DNA from 3 places in the Rhodopseudomonas sp. BAL398 genome. Region 3 is predicted to be linked to each of the others. Evidence: predicted binding sites of a transcription regulator. Region 3 holds the regulator's gene; each other region holds the start of a gene.
The links. The regulator LexA, encoded in region 3, represses DNA repair genes until DNA is damaged. The targets are predictions, from matches to a motif close to TGTTCNNNNTGTGTTCNG.
Positions count from the first base shown of each region.

Region 1: the regulator LexA is predicted to act here: its motif matches at 2,739-2,756, upstream of RBJ75_RS11295 (ImuA family protein).
Region 2: the regulator LexA is predicted to act here: its motif matches at 2,009-2,026, upstream of RBJ75_RS16180 (PA0069 family radical SAM protein).

Region 1 covers NZ_CP133111.1:2,356,596-2,360,804, forward strand. The annotation lists gene RBJ75_RS11285 (error-prone DNA polymerase) at 1-262, opposite strand, end outside; gene RBJ75_RS11290 (Y-family DNA polymerase) at 392-1,981, opposite strand; gene RBJ75_RS11295 (ImuA family protein) at 1,872-2,678, opposite strand; gene RBJ75_RS11300 (glycerate kinase) at 2,902-4,179, shown strand.
Region 2 covers NZ_CP133111.1:3,423,500-3,427,708, reverse strand. The annotation lists gene RBJ75_RS16200 (CoA-transferase) at 1-90, shown strand, start outside; gene RBJ75_RS16195 (hypothetical protein) at 99-248, opposite strand; gene RBJ75_RS16190 (helix-turn-helix domain-containing GNAT family N-acetyltransferase) at 248-1,174, opposite strand; gene RBJ75_RS16185 (glycosyl transferase) at 1,285-1,848, opposite strand; gene RBJ75_RS16180 (PA0069 family radical SAM protein) at 2,048-3,208, shown strand; gene RBJ75_RS16175 (ribonuclease HII) at 3,467-4,192, shown strand.
Region 3 covers NZ_CP133111.1:1,314,998-1,319,206, reverse strand. The annotation lists gene RBJ75_RS06285 (ComEC/Rec2 family competence protein) at 1-1,227, shown strand, start outside; gene lexA (transcriptional repressor LexA) at 1,240-1,950, opposite strand; gene glp (gephyrin-like molybdotransferase Glp) at 2,117-3,328, opposite strand; gene RBJ75_RS06270 (hypothetical protein) at 3,552-3,926, shown strand; gene RBJ75_RS06265 (acyl-CoA thioesterase) at 3,977-4,209, opposite strand, start outside.

The DNA.
Region 1 (4,209 bases), 1.0 Mb from region 3:
GCGGATAGGCCAGGATGTCCGGCGTGCCGTCGCAAAACACCAGCCGCGACCCGATCAGCAGTTTCGGTTTGGATTGGAGTTCGGGATCGTCGAGCGCCTTGTAGGCGCGGACCACGCCGGCCAGCGTGTTGCGGTCGGCGATGCCGATCGCGGCCAGCCCCAGCACGGCGGCCTCGTGGACATAGTCCTGCGGATGCGAACCACCGCGCAGGAAGGAGAAATTGGTGGTGACGCCGATCTCCGCATAGGCCGGGGCGCTCATATAAGCCTCCTCAAATATGAGCAGTTCAATTCGTCATTGCGAGCGTAGCGAAGCAATCCAGGGGCTCAGTGCACGACGCTCCTGGATTGCTTCGTCGCTTCGCTCCTCGCAATGACGTTGAGGGAGTGCTCATGCGAACAGCCCGTGCATGAACCAGTTCGGCTGGCCGGCGGATGCCTCGACCTCGCGGCCGTAGAGGCCGTCGCGATACAGCCAGAACCGCAACCCGGTCTCGTCCTCGACGCGGAAGTAATCGCGGGTCAACGCCGCGCCGTCGGCGCGCCACCATTCCATCGCGACGCGCTCGGGGCCTTCGGCGCGCACCACCGCGTGGTGGGCGCGGCGCCAGCGGAATTGCGCCGGCGGGCCGTCCGGTACCCCGGCGATCACCTGGATCGGCTCCGGATGTTCGAACAGCCGCAGCGGCCGCAGCGGCGGTTCGTCGGCGATGCGCGCCGGCCACACCGCCTGCGCGGCGGCGGTCAGATGCCGCTGCGCCGACAGCGCCAGCGCGGCGCGCTCCGGAATGTGGGTGTCCTGCGGCAGATGCACCACGACGCGGCGGGGGCCGAGCCGCGCCGCGAGGCGGTCGAGCAACGCCGCCAGCTCATCATTGTCGTGCACATGGGCGTCGAGATCGCTTTGCTGCTGCACCACGATCTCGGTGCGGCTGGCGGACAGCCGGATCAGATCGAAGCCGAAGCCGGGATCGAGCGGGTCGGCGATGGCGGCGAGCCGCTCGGCGAACAGCCGGTCGATCATCGCCGCCTTGGTGACCGGCTGGCCGGTGTCGACCGCGATGGTGCGTACCGCGCCGTCGGTGCGGAAGAAACTGGCCTGCAAGCGCCGCGCGCCCTTGCCCTGGCGGTCCATCGCGGCGACCAGCATCTGCGCCAGACCAGACAGCGTCGCGACGATCACGCCGTCGGTGGCGATGGGCTCGGCGAAGCGTTTTTCCACGATGTAGTCCGGCAGCGGCTGGCGCGGCGAGATCGGCGCCTCGCTTTGCCCCAGCGCCTGCTCCAGCCGCGCGGTGAAGGCGGCGCCGAACCGCGCGGTGATCTCGTGGCGGGCGCGCGACGCGACGTCGCCGATGCTCTTCAACCCGGCGCGGCGCAGCCCGCCGACGATCGCCGCATCGACGCCGAGCGCCGCCACCGGCAGCGGCGCCACCGCCATGGCCTCATCGCCATCGGGGACGATATGGCCATGACGCGCGCGGCTAAGGGTGCGGGCGCATACCGAGGTCGAGGCGATCGCCGCGCTGACCGCAAAGCCCTGCGCGGTCAGCGCCGTGCATAGCATCCGCAGCAGCGCGGCCTCGCCGCCGAACAGATGGGCGCAGCCGGTGATATCGAGCAGCAAGCCGTCCGGACCATCCAGCGCCACCAGCGGGGTGAAGCGGTCGCACCAATCGGCGATATGATCGCGCGTGCGCGCATCGGCAGAATCGTCGGCGTCGAACACCTGCAGCTCGGGGCAGATCGCCCGCGCATTGGCGAGCGGCACGCCGATAGCAAGCCCGATCACGGAGGCGGCGTGATCCAGCGCCACGACCTGCAGCGCGTTATTGTGTTTGGCGACGACGATCCACGGAGGGCTCGCCGCGCTAACCGGCGCGGCGTTGCCATGCGATTGCAGCCGCCGCAGGCGGTCGGTCGGCAGGCGCGGCAGCCACAGGCTGAGGATGCGCCGGCGCGTCACGGAAAAGGCACTCATCACACTTCCATTCCATGATCCAGCGGCCGTTCGGGCCATGACGATTGCGCACCAGCGCGGTCTCCAGCACCGGCGCGCCCCAGATCTGTTGCCAGGGCGGCGTGCCGGGCCGCGGCGGCGAATGCGCCGCGCGCACGATCCATCGGGTCTCGGCGCTGGACGGCAGCGGCGTCGCCGCCACCCGCAGCACCAGGCCGGTGACGCCGGAGCCGCGCGCCGCCAGCGTCAGCTTGCGCGAGGCGACCAGATCGAGATGCCGGCTCTCGCCCCAGATCTCGAGCACCACGCAGCCCAGCGCGTCGCAGGCCAGCGCATCGGCGGCGGCGCGCAGCGCGGCTTCGGCATCGGGCGCGTGCACGGTGACCAGCAGACGCGGATCGAGACCGAGTTCGCCAAAGCCGTTCGGCGACAGCGCGCCGGATTCGCGCTCGGCGAAATCCTGCCGCACCCATAGCAGCGGCCGCGTGCCGATCCGCCGCGCCAGGCCGGCGACGAAGCCGGTCGCCGCCGCGCCATGCCGGCCGGCCTCGGCGAACACCTCGTGCAGCGCGCCCCGCGCCAGCCCGCCCTGCAGCGCGGCATCGGCCTCGGCATGGCCCAGCGCCACCCGGCGCAGCTGCTGCGCCTCGCTGTTGCTCTCGATCCGCTCAATATCGCCGCGCAAATCCGCAAGCGCGCTCAGGCGTGCGCTCATCATGCGCCGCTCCTTTGAATTGTCTGCCGTCACAGGTTTGGGTGAACCTGCTTCCGGCTCATTTGTTCATGGTATGTTCTAATATAAAGCTAACCCCGGCCGCAGAGTCAATCGGCATCGCGAGCCAGATTTTTTGCCGAGCTGAATCAACATCTTCGCCCTGGCGCGCGGCGCCGCGCGATCGCCCGCGGCTTGCTGGCGGCGGCCAAGCCCGGCATAAAGCGCCATGACTGACCAACGCCAATTGCTGCGCGCGATGTTCGACGCCGCCGTCGCCGCCGCGCATCCCGACCATGTGCTCGGCCCGCATCTGCCCCCGGCGCCGCGCGGCCGGGTGATCTGCCTCGCCGCCGGCAAGGGCGCCGCCGCGATGGCGGCCGCCGCCGAACGGCATTATCTCGACGATCTCGGGCTCGAACCATCGCGGCTGGTCGGCATCGCCACCACCCGCCATGGCCATCGCGTGCCGACCCGGCGTATTGAGGTGATCGAGGCCGGCCATCCGGTGCCGGATGCGGCCGGATTGCGCGGCGCCGAAGCCAGCCTGGCGCTGGCGCAGGAAGCCGGCGCCGACGATCTGCTGCTGGTGCTGCTGTCAGGCGGCGGCTCGGCAAACTGGATCGCGCCGGTCGCGGGCGTGTCCTTCGCGCAGAAGCAGGAGTTGACGAAGGCGCTGCTGCGCTCCGGCGCGCCGATCGGCGAGGTCAACACCGTGCGCAAACATCTGTCGCGGATCAAGGGCGGTCGGCTCGCCCGCGCCGGCCAGCGCGCCGAGATCGTCACCCTGGCGATCTCCGACGTGCCGCGCGACGAGCCCTCGGCAATCGCCTCCGGCCCGACCGTGCCGGATCCCACCACGCTGGAGGATGCCCGCGCCATCGTGGCGCATTACGGATTGTACGTCGACGACGCGATCCGCCGCGCGCTCGACGATCCCGGCAATGAAAGCTGCAAGCCCGGCGACGCCGCCTTCGCCCGCGCGCGGTTCGAACTGATCGCGCGGCCGCGACAATCGCTCGATGCCGCGATCAAGCTGGCCTGCGACGCCGGCTACACCATCGTCGATCTCGGCGCCGATCTCGAAGGCGAGGCCCGCGATGTCGCCGCCGCGCACGCCCGGATCGCGCTGCAGGCGCGCGCCGACGGCCAGCGGCTGGCGATCATGTCGGGCGGCGAGCTAACGGTGACGGTGCGTGGCACCGGCCACGGCGGCCCCAATCAGGAATATGCGCTGGCGCTGGCGATGCATCTGAAGGACACGCCCGGAATCGCCGCGCTGGCCGCCGACACCGACGGCGCCGATGGCGGCGCCGGCAGCGCCAGCGATCCGGCCGGCGCCATCATCGACGACGCGACATTTGCGAAAATCAATTCGCTCGGCCTCGACCCCGCCGCCCATCTCGCCAATAACGACGCCACCGCATTCTTCGCCGCCACCGGCGATCTTTTGCTCAGCGGACCGACGCTGACCAATGTCAACGATATCAGGGTGATTTTGATTTGATGGCCGGTGCCGCTGCGAAACATGCGTGCC
Region 2 (4,209 bases), 2.1 Mb from region 3:
CTGGCGCTGCTGCGCGGTCGGGTGACCGACGAATTGGCCGAGACCTATCCGCAATTCGCCGGCGCATTGGCGGCGGATCGCGCCGCCTGACGCGGCGCTCAGCGGCGGCGAAACAGACGCGCCAGCCATCGGCGCAATGCTTGCCGCGCCACGCCACAGGCCTCCGCGCGCAGGCGCCTCGCATTGGCCTTGTGAAACGCGAGCAATTCCGCGGTGACGCGCAGCGCAGGCTGGCGTCGCGCCGCCATTACAGTTTCAACTCCCAGGTCTCGCCGACCAGGTCCTGACCGAAACTGCGATGCGGCTCGGTGGCGACCAGTTCAAAGCCTGAGTTCCGATAGATCTGTCGCGCGGCGATCAGGATGCTCTGGGTCCATAGCGTGATGCCGCGATAGCCGCATTGCCGGGCAAAGCCGATGCATTCGCCGACCAGCCTTTGCCCGAGCCCGTGGCCGCGGCCGGCCGGATCGACCAGCAGCAGCCGCAGCTTGGCGATCTGATCGCTGTGTCGGACCAGGAACACCGAGCCGACCGGCGCGCCATCGAGCTCGGCGATCCAGCTGCGCTCGCGCGAGGCGTCGAACGAGGCCAGGAAGGTCGAAGCCAGCTGCGCCACCAGCGCCTCGAACGAGGCGTCGAAGCCATATTCGGCGGCGTAGAGCGCGCCGTGGCTTTGCACCACCCAGCCGATATCGCCGGGCCGGGGCGGGCGCAGCGTGATGGCTGGCGGCTGCGGCGGCGCGCCAAGCAGCCGCTCGATCGTCGCCATTGCCTGAATCAGCTGGGCGCGGTCGCCCGCGCCCAGCCCGCGTAGCATGGCGGCGACCTCCTGCTCCATGGCGCGCGTCAGCTTGGACAAGGCGGCGCGGCCCTTGGCGGTCAGCGCTAGGAGATATTGCCGGCGGTCGGCTGGTGACGCGGCTCGCACGATCAGGCCGGCTTCGTCGAAATTCTGGATGATCCGGCTGAGATAGCCGGGATCGAGCCCGAGCCCGGCGCCGATCGCCTTCGCGGTCGGCCGCTCCCGCTGCGCCAGCTCATACAGGATGCGCGCCTCGGTCAGCGAATAGGGACTGTGCACCAGATGCTGTTCCAGCACGCCGACCTTGGCGGTGTAGAACCGGTTGAAGGCGCGGACCGCCGCGACGGTCGGGTCAGAAACGTGCTGCAACATCGGCTCACCTCTATACTTGCCAATATCAACTAAATGGTTGACTTTGGCAAGTGTATTGGCGCGCACGCTATCCGGCTTGCAGTGTCCGGCTTAAGGCGAGGGCGGCAGAGTCAGGCGACGACGATACGGCTGCGCAGCATGGTGCGCGAGGAGCGGCCGAGCTGGCGCAGCAGCCGGGTCTCGGAGCGGCGGCCGTCGTGGCCGCCGAGACGGTCATAATGCTCGCGGGCGATCAGCAGGCCCTGCTCGGTGCCGGGGCCGAGGACGGCGCGGCGCAGCAGCGCCAGGCCGTCGCGCCAGCTCGTTTCGGCGTAGGGCGAGCGGGCATAGCGGAAGATCCCGGCGCGCGGCGTGCCGCTGGCCGAGACCCGCTGAATGAACTGGGTGGTCTCCTCGATCCAGCCGGAATCCAGCACCGCGCCGGCTTGCAGAAACATCAGCCATGGCGACCGGGACTGCCGCGCGCCAGCCGCCATCGCCGCGCTGCGCGAACCCTCGAAGGCGAGAAAATGGCACCCGGCGACGTCGGCGACCCGCGCGATCACATCGCCGCCGCCGCGGTCGACCAACACGACGTCGCTGACCACGCCGGCCGCGGCTCCGGGCACCAGCGCCGCCAGCGTGGCGACGGCGTCGCGTTCGATGCCTTCGGTGGGAATGATGACGCTCAACATCGCGACTGGCGATCCTCTCACGACGAACCGCCGCACCGTTATCACTTTGCCCCGATGAAATCAGCCGGGAATTGCCGGTTTTGTCGCGCAACGGGGGTTTTGGCGTCGTTGCGCGCCAAGCGCCCGGCGATGCCGGCCCGGCTGTGGAATGGCGAATTTATGTTCTTGATTTGTTCTCGCGACTCGCTATCTTCGAACCATGAGCAGAGCATCCATTGCCCTCAAGCACCCGCCGGTCACGACGCCCTCCGAGCCGGCGGGTGCGCCTTCACCCTTTCCGGCGCTCGAGGTCGCGATCGACCGCGAGCGCCGCCGCGGCCGCGGCGCGCAGTCCAATGCCAGCGGCCGGTTCGAGGCCGAGGCCCGGGTGGCGTTCGACGATGGCTGGCAGAGCCTCGACGAATTGCCGCCGTTCAAGACCACAGTGGCGCTCGACACCGCGCGAAAAGTGATCACCCGCAACGACTCGCCCGACATCGGCTTCGACCGCTCGATCAATCCCTATCGCGGCTGCGAGCATGGCTGCGTCTATTGCTTCGCCCGGCCGACCCATGCCTATCTCGGCCTGTCGCCGGGGCTGGATTTCGAATCCAAGCTGTTCGCCAGGCCGGACGCGCCGGCGCTGCTGGAGAAGGAGCTGGCGGCGCAGAATTACGAGCCGAAAATGATCGCGATCGGCACCAATACCGATCCGTATCAGCCGATCGAGCGCGACCGCAACATCATGCGCGGCATTTTGGAAGTGCTGGAGCGGGCGTCGCATCCGGTCGGCATCGTCACCAAATCGGCGCTGGTCACCCGCGACATCGACATTCTGGCCCGGATGGCCAAGCGCAACCTCGCCAAGGTGGCGATCTCGGTGACCTCGCTCGATCCCAAACTGGCCCGCAGCATGGAGCCGCGCGCCTCGACGCCGGCCAAGCGGCTGGAGGCACTGCGGCAATTGGCGCAGGCCGGGATTCCCACCACCGTGATGGTGGCGCCGGTGATCCCGGCGCTGAACGACGCTGAGATCGAGCGGATTCTCGACGCCGCGGCCCATGCCGGGGTCAAGGAAGCCAGCTATGTGCTGCTGCGGCTGCCGCTCGAGGTCCGCGACCTGTTCCGCGAATGGCTGATGGCCAATTATCCCGACCGCTATCGCCACGTCTTCACTTTGATCCGCGAGATGCGCGACGGCCGCGATTATGACTCGCAATGGGGCACGCGGATGAAGGGCACCGGGCCGATGGCCTGGATGATCGGCCGCCGCTTCGAAATCGCCTGCGCCAAGCTCGGACTCAACAAGCGGCGCTCGAAACTGACCACCGATCATTTTGCCCGGCCGGAACGCAGCGGCCAGCAGCTCAGCTTGTTTTGAAAGCAAATTTTTCGCGAGGACCATAGGCACCCGTGTCCCGGGCGCGATGCGGCATGCAGTGCCGCTTCGCAGAACCGGGACCCCGCTTCGCTGCCGGGCAACGCGTCTCAGCGCCGCTAAGTGCGCCACGCCGCCAGGGCGGCGCGTTGCGCCGCATCCGGGGAACGCGATTCTTGTCCGAATGGCGGGGGTCTGAATAACGGGCACGGCGGCGAATTTCCGGTTGCGGATGCCGCGGCCGGCCCGCAGCATCCCGGCATGATTCGGGATCAGGACAAAACGCCGGCCAAGCTCGGCAAGGGCGTCATCGCGGTGGCGCCGCCGAGCTTTCGGCGCGAACGGGCGCTGCTCAAGCGCGGGGTGTGGCCGGTGGCCGGCTGCGACGAGGCCGGGCGCGGCCCGTTGGCAGGACCCGTGGTGGCCGCCGCCGTGGTGCTCGATCCCAAGCGCATCCCCAAGGGCCTCGACGATTCCAAGCGGCTCACCGCGGAGAAGCGCGAGGCGCTGTTCGAGCAGATCTGCGTCACCGCCTCGGTCGCGGTGGCCTATGCGTCCCCGGCGCGAATCGATCGCGACAATATTTTGCGCGCCTCGCTGTGGGCGCTGGCCCGCGCGGTCCATGCGCTGCCCGACCGCCCACAGCACGTGCTGGTCGACGGCCGCGACCGGCTCGAGGTGAGTTGCGATTGTGACGCCGTGATCGGCGGCGACGCCCTGGTGCTGTCGATCGCCGCGGCCTCGATCATCGCCAAAGTGTCGCGCGACCGGCTGATGTGCCGTTTGGCGCAGGATTGTCCGGGCTATGGTTTCGAGCAGCACAAGGGCTATGGCGTGCCCGGTCATCTCGAGGCGCTGGCCCGGCTCGGCCCCAGCGTGCATCATCGCCGCCTGTTCGCGCCGGTCGCCGCGGCGCGGGAGCGCCACGCAGCGCTGGCCACGCGCATCGATGCGGACCCCAATCGCGCGATCGAACCGGCGCTCTGAGGGGGCGCCGCCGGTGC
Region 3 (4,209 bases):
TCCGGCGCCGAGGTGGCGACGCAGCGCTCGTTTTTGATGACCGCCGTGGTGCTGATCGCCGTGATGGTCGATCGCCGCGCCATCACCTTCCGGACGCTGGCGGTGGCCGCGTTAGTGGTGCTGCTGATCGCGCCGGAAGCCCTGGTGCATCCGAGCTTCCAGATGTCGTTCGCCGCCACGTTGGGGCTGGTGGCGCTGGTCCAGATTGGGATGCCGGCGCTGTTGGCCGCGCCCGACCACTCGGCGACCGCGCGCGCGGCGCTGTGGGGCGGCCGCGAGATCGCCATGCTGGCGCTGGCGTCGCTGGTCGCGGGCCTGGCCACCACGCCCTATGCGGCGTTTCACTTCCACCGCGCCACCCCCTATGGGGTGCTGGCCAATCTGGCGGCAATGCCCGTGGTCTCGGCCCTGGTGATGCCGGCGGGCCTGCTGGGGCTGGTGGCGATGCCGTTCGGCTTCGACGGCGTGTTCTGGCGGCTGATGGAAATCGGCATCGACTGGATGATCGTGGTGGCGCAATGGGTCGCGGCACTGCCCGGCGCGATCGGCCGGGTCGCGGCGTTCGGCACCGGAGCGCTCCTGCTCGCCACCATCGGGATGATTGCGCTCGCCCTGTTGCGCACGCCGCTGCGCTTTGCCGGTGCGCTGGCGATCGCCGTGGCGGCGGGCTGGGCGCTGCTGAAGCCGCAGCCTGCGATGCGGGTGTCGGATGACGGCCGGCAAGTCGCGGTACGGGGCGCCGACGGCCGGCTACGGCTGATGCAGAGCGGCAACGACGCCTTCCTGCTCAAGGAATGGCTGGCGGCGGATGGCGATTCGCGCCAGGGCGGCGATGGGTCGCTGACGCAAGACGTATCCTGCGACGCCGACGGCTGCGTCACGGCGCTGGCGGACGGCGCGCTGGTGGCGCTGGCGAAGCGCCCGGAGGCGCTGGACGATGATTGCACGCGCGCGGCCGTGATCGTCAGCGCGCTGCCTGCGCCGGACGATTGCGCGGCGCGGCTGATCGGTCCGGAGCAATGGCGCCGCGGCGGCGCGCTGGCCTTGCGGCGCGGCCGCGATGGGGGCGATGGATGGGCAATCGACGCGGTCCGCCCGCGCGGCACCGATCGGCCCTGGGCGCCGGCCGATCCGAACGCCACGACGGCCCGGATCAGCACTTCGTCGCGGGGCGCGGCGCCGGTCGACGCAACGCCCGCGCCAACCGATCAGCGCGACACCGACTGAGCGCGAACAGCCTCAGTATTTACGATACAGCCCGACCAGCTTGCCCTGAATCCGCACCCGGTTCGGCGGCAGGATCCGAACTTCGTAGGAGGCGTTGGCTGGCTCCAGCGCGATCGAGGCGCCGCGTCGGCGGAACCGCTTCAGCGTGGCTTCCTCCTCGTCGATCAGCGCCACCACGATGTCGCCGGTCTCGGCACTCTCATGGCGCTGGATCAGCGCCATGTCGCCGTCGAGGATGCCGGCATCGACCATCGAATCGCCGCGCACTTCCAGCGCGTAGTGCTCGCCGGCGCCGAGCATGTCGGGCGGCACGCTGATGGTGTGGCTGCGGGTCTGCAACGCCTCGATCGGCGTGCCGGCGGCGATCCGGCCCATCACCGGCACCGAGACGTTGCGGCTGGAATCATCCTCGGCGGGGTTGGAGCTGGCGGGGCGAACCTTGCCCAGATTGCCTTCGATTACGCTCGGAGTGAAGCCGCGACGGCCGTTGCCGCCGGGATTGATGCCCATCTCCGGCAACTTGATGACTTCGATGGCGCGGGCGCGATTGGGCAGCCGGCGGATGAAGCCGCGCTCTTCCAGCGCGGTGATCAGCCGGTGAATGCCGGATTTGGAGCGTAAATCCAGCGCATCCTTCATCTCGTCGAACGAGGGGGGGACGCCGGCTTCCTTCAGCCGCTCGTTGATGAATCGCAGCAATTCATATTGTTTGCGCGTGAGCATCTCGACCAATCCCCAGTCTGTCGCCGCATGTTCCGCAAGGCGCCACAAGAGCCCCCAAATGCAGATTGCCAGAACCGCACGGCCAGAAACAAATCATGAACGAACACTATATGTTCCATATGTGTTCTGCAACCCCATAATTTGCCGGTAACAATTTGAGCTTTTGCTACAAGGGGAGCTTCAGGATGGTACAGGCCGAACCGGCGCTGGCCGCCGGGGCGAATGGTGAACGGATCACCAGGGCCTGCGCCGCGGCGAGCTTGCCCAGCAGCGAGGAATCCTGGCGTTGCACCGGCGTCGCCAGCAATTGTCCGTCCGGGTCGATCTCGAGCCGGGCGCGGACATAGTCCTGGCGCTGGTCATTGGCGGGAAGGTCGCCGCCAAGCTTGGCCGGCTGGGGTACGTGGTGCACCTCGTGGCGTCCCGCCAGCGCCCGGATCAGCGGCACCATGAACAGGAAGGCGCAGACATAGGACGACACCGGATTGCCGGGCAGGCCGATCACCGCCATCGCCCCGCGCCGGCCATGCATCATCGGTTTGCCCGGCCGCATTGCGATCTTCCAGAATGCCAGATCGACGCCTTCGGCCTCCAGCGCGCGTTTGACCATGTCGTGGTCGCCGGCCGAGGCGCCGCCGGTGGTGACCAACAGATCGGCGCCGGCATCGCGTGCCCGCCGGATCGCCGAGGTGGTGGCCTCCATCGTATCGGCGGCGATGCCGAGATCGGTGATCTCGGCGCCCTCATCACGCGCCAATGCCCGCAGCGCATAGCCGTTGGAATAGACGATCTGTCCAGGACCCGGCTCGGTGCCCGGCATCACCAATTCGTCGCCGGTGGCGAGCATCGCCACCAATGGGCGCCGATGCACCGGCAGCATCGGATGGTTCATCCCGGCGGCCAGCGATAGATCACGGTCGCTGAGCCTGGTTCCGCGGCGCAGCAGCACCTGGCCCGTCTCAAAATCGATTCCGGCCGGGCGGATATGCCGGCCGGGCTGCGCCGCTTCGGTGATGGTGACGATGTCGCCGTCGCGCAGCGTGTCTTCCTGGATCACCACCGTGTCGGCGCCGGCGGGGATCACCCCGCCCGTGAAGATCCGCAGCGCCTCGCCGTCACGCAGTGCCACATCGGCCGGCCGGCCGGCCGCGACCTCGCCGATCACCCGCAGCCTGGCGCCGGCGGTGGCGACATCCGCCGCCCGCACCGCATAGCCGTCCATCGCCGACATCGGCTGTGGCGGCTGGGTCCGCAGGGCGGCAAGATCGCGCGCCAGAACCCGGCGATGCGCGGTGTCGAGCGCGACGCTTTCCTCGGGCAGCGGCAGCGCGCCGTCGAGCACCGCCGACAGGGCGTCGGCAACCGGCATCAGGGCCATGTCAGTCTCCGGTTTGGATTCGCGCGCCTGCGGGACGATGGTGTGGGGCGCGGTAACGCGGTGTCCGGCTTATGTCGATGCCGCACTTTGCGCAAGGCGCCGCGCGCTGATGGTGAGGCGGTCGCGCATCCCCAACGAAATCATTATTGTGATCGGCGCGTGCCCCCTCTAGCAGCGTCACGGCGGCTGTTGAAACTCTCGGGCAAAGATTGGGAGCGCATAGATGCAGGACAATTTTGCGAAGTGGCTGTTTCGGATCGTCGCCACCCTCGGGGCGATCGGTTTTATCACCGCCTATTCGATCCGGCACGACTGGAGCAAGGGCGCCATGCCGAGCTTCAGCGATGATTATCGCCCGCCGGAAAGCAGCGCGCCGCCCAGCGCCGCGACGGCGCCTGTCGCCGCACCCGCGGCGGCGCCTCGCGCCGCAAGCGCCGCCGCGCCAGCGGACGTGGCGGCGTCGCCGAATGCCGGCACGGCGCCTGCCGCAACGTCCAGTGCCGGCGGTCAGGGCCAAGCCCCGTGCCAGCCGATCGGACGCACCGCCAAGGGCGAATTGGTCTATTCGATGGATTGCCAGCGTCTGCCGACCCCATAACAGGGGGGCTTGATACCAGGACGCCAGCCGCGCTGCGGCCGATCGGACACTCAGTCAGGCGCATGGTCCGTGGGCGGCACCGCGACCATCGCTGGCAGATAGATGTCGTTGAACGCCGGCGGCAGCCGACGCGGCTTGCCGCTGCTGATCTCGATGCAGACCAATTCCCAGCGGCCGCGCATCACCGTGGCGCGATCGCGCGGCCGGATCATTTGAAACCGCCGTTCCATGATCAGCCGGCCGTCGCTGCGCGTGATCCAGGTGCTGAGCAGCAATTCGTCAC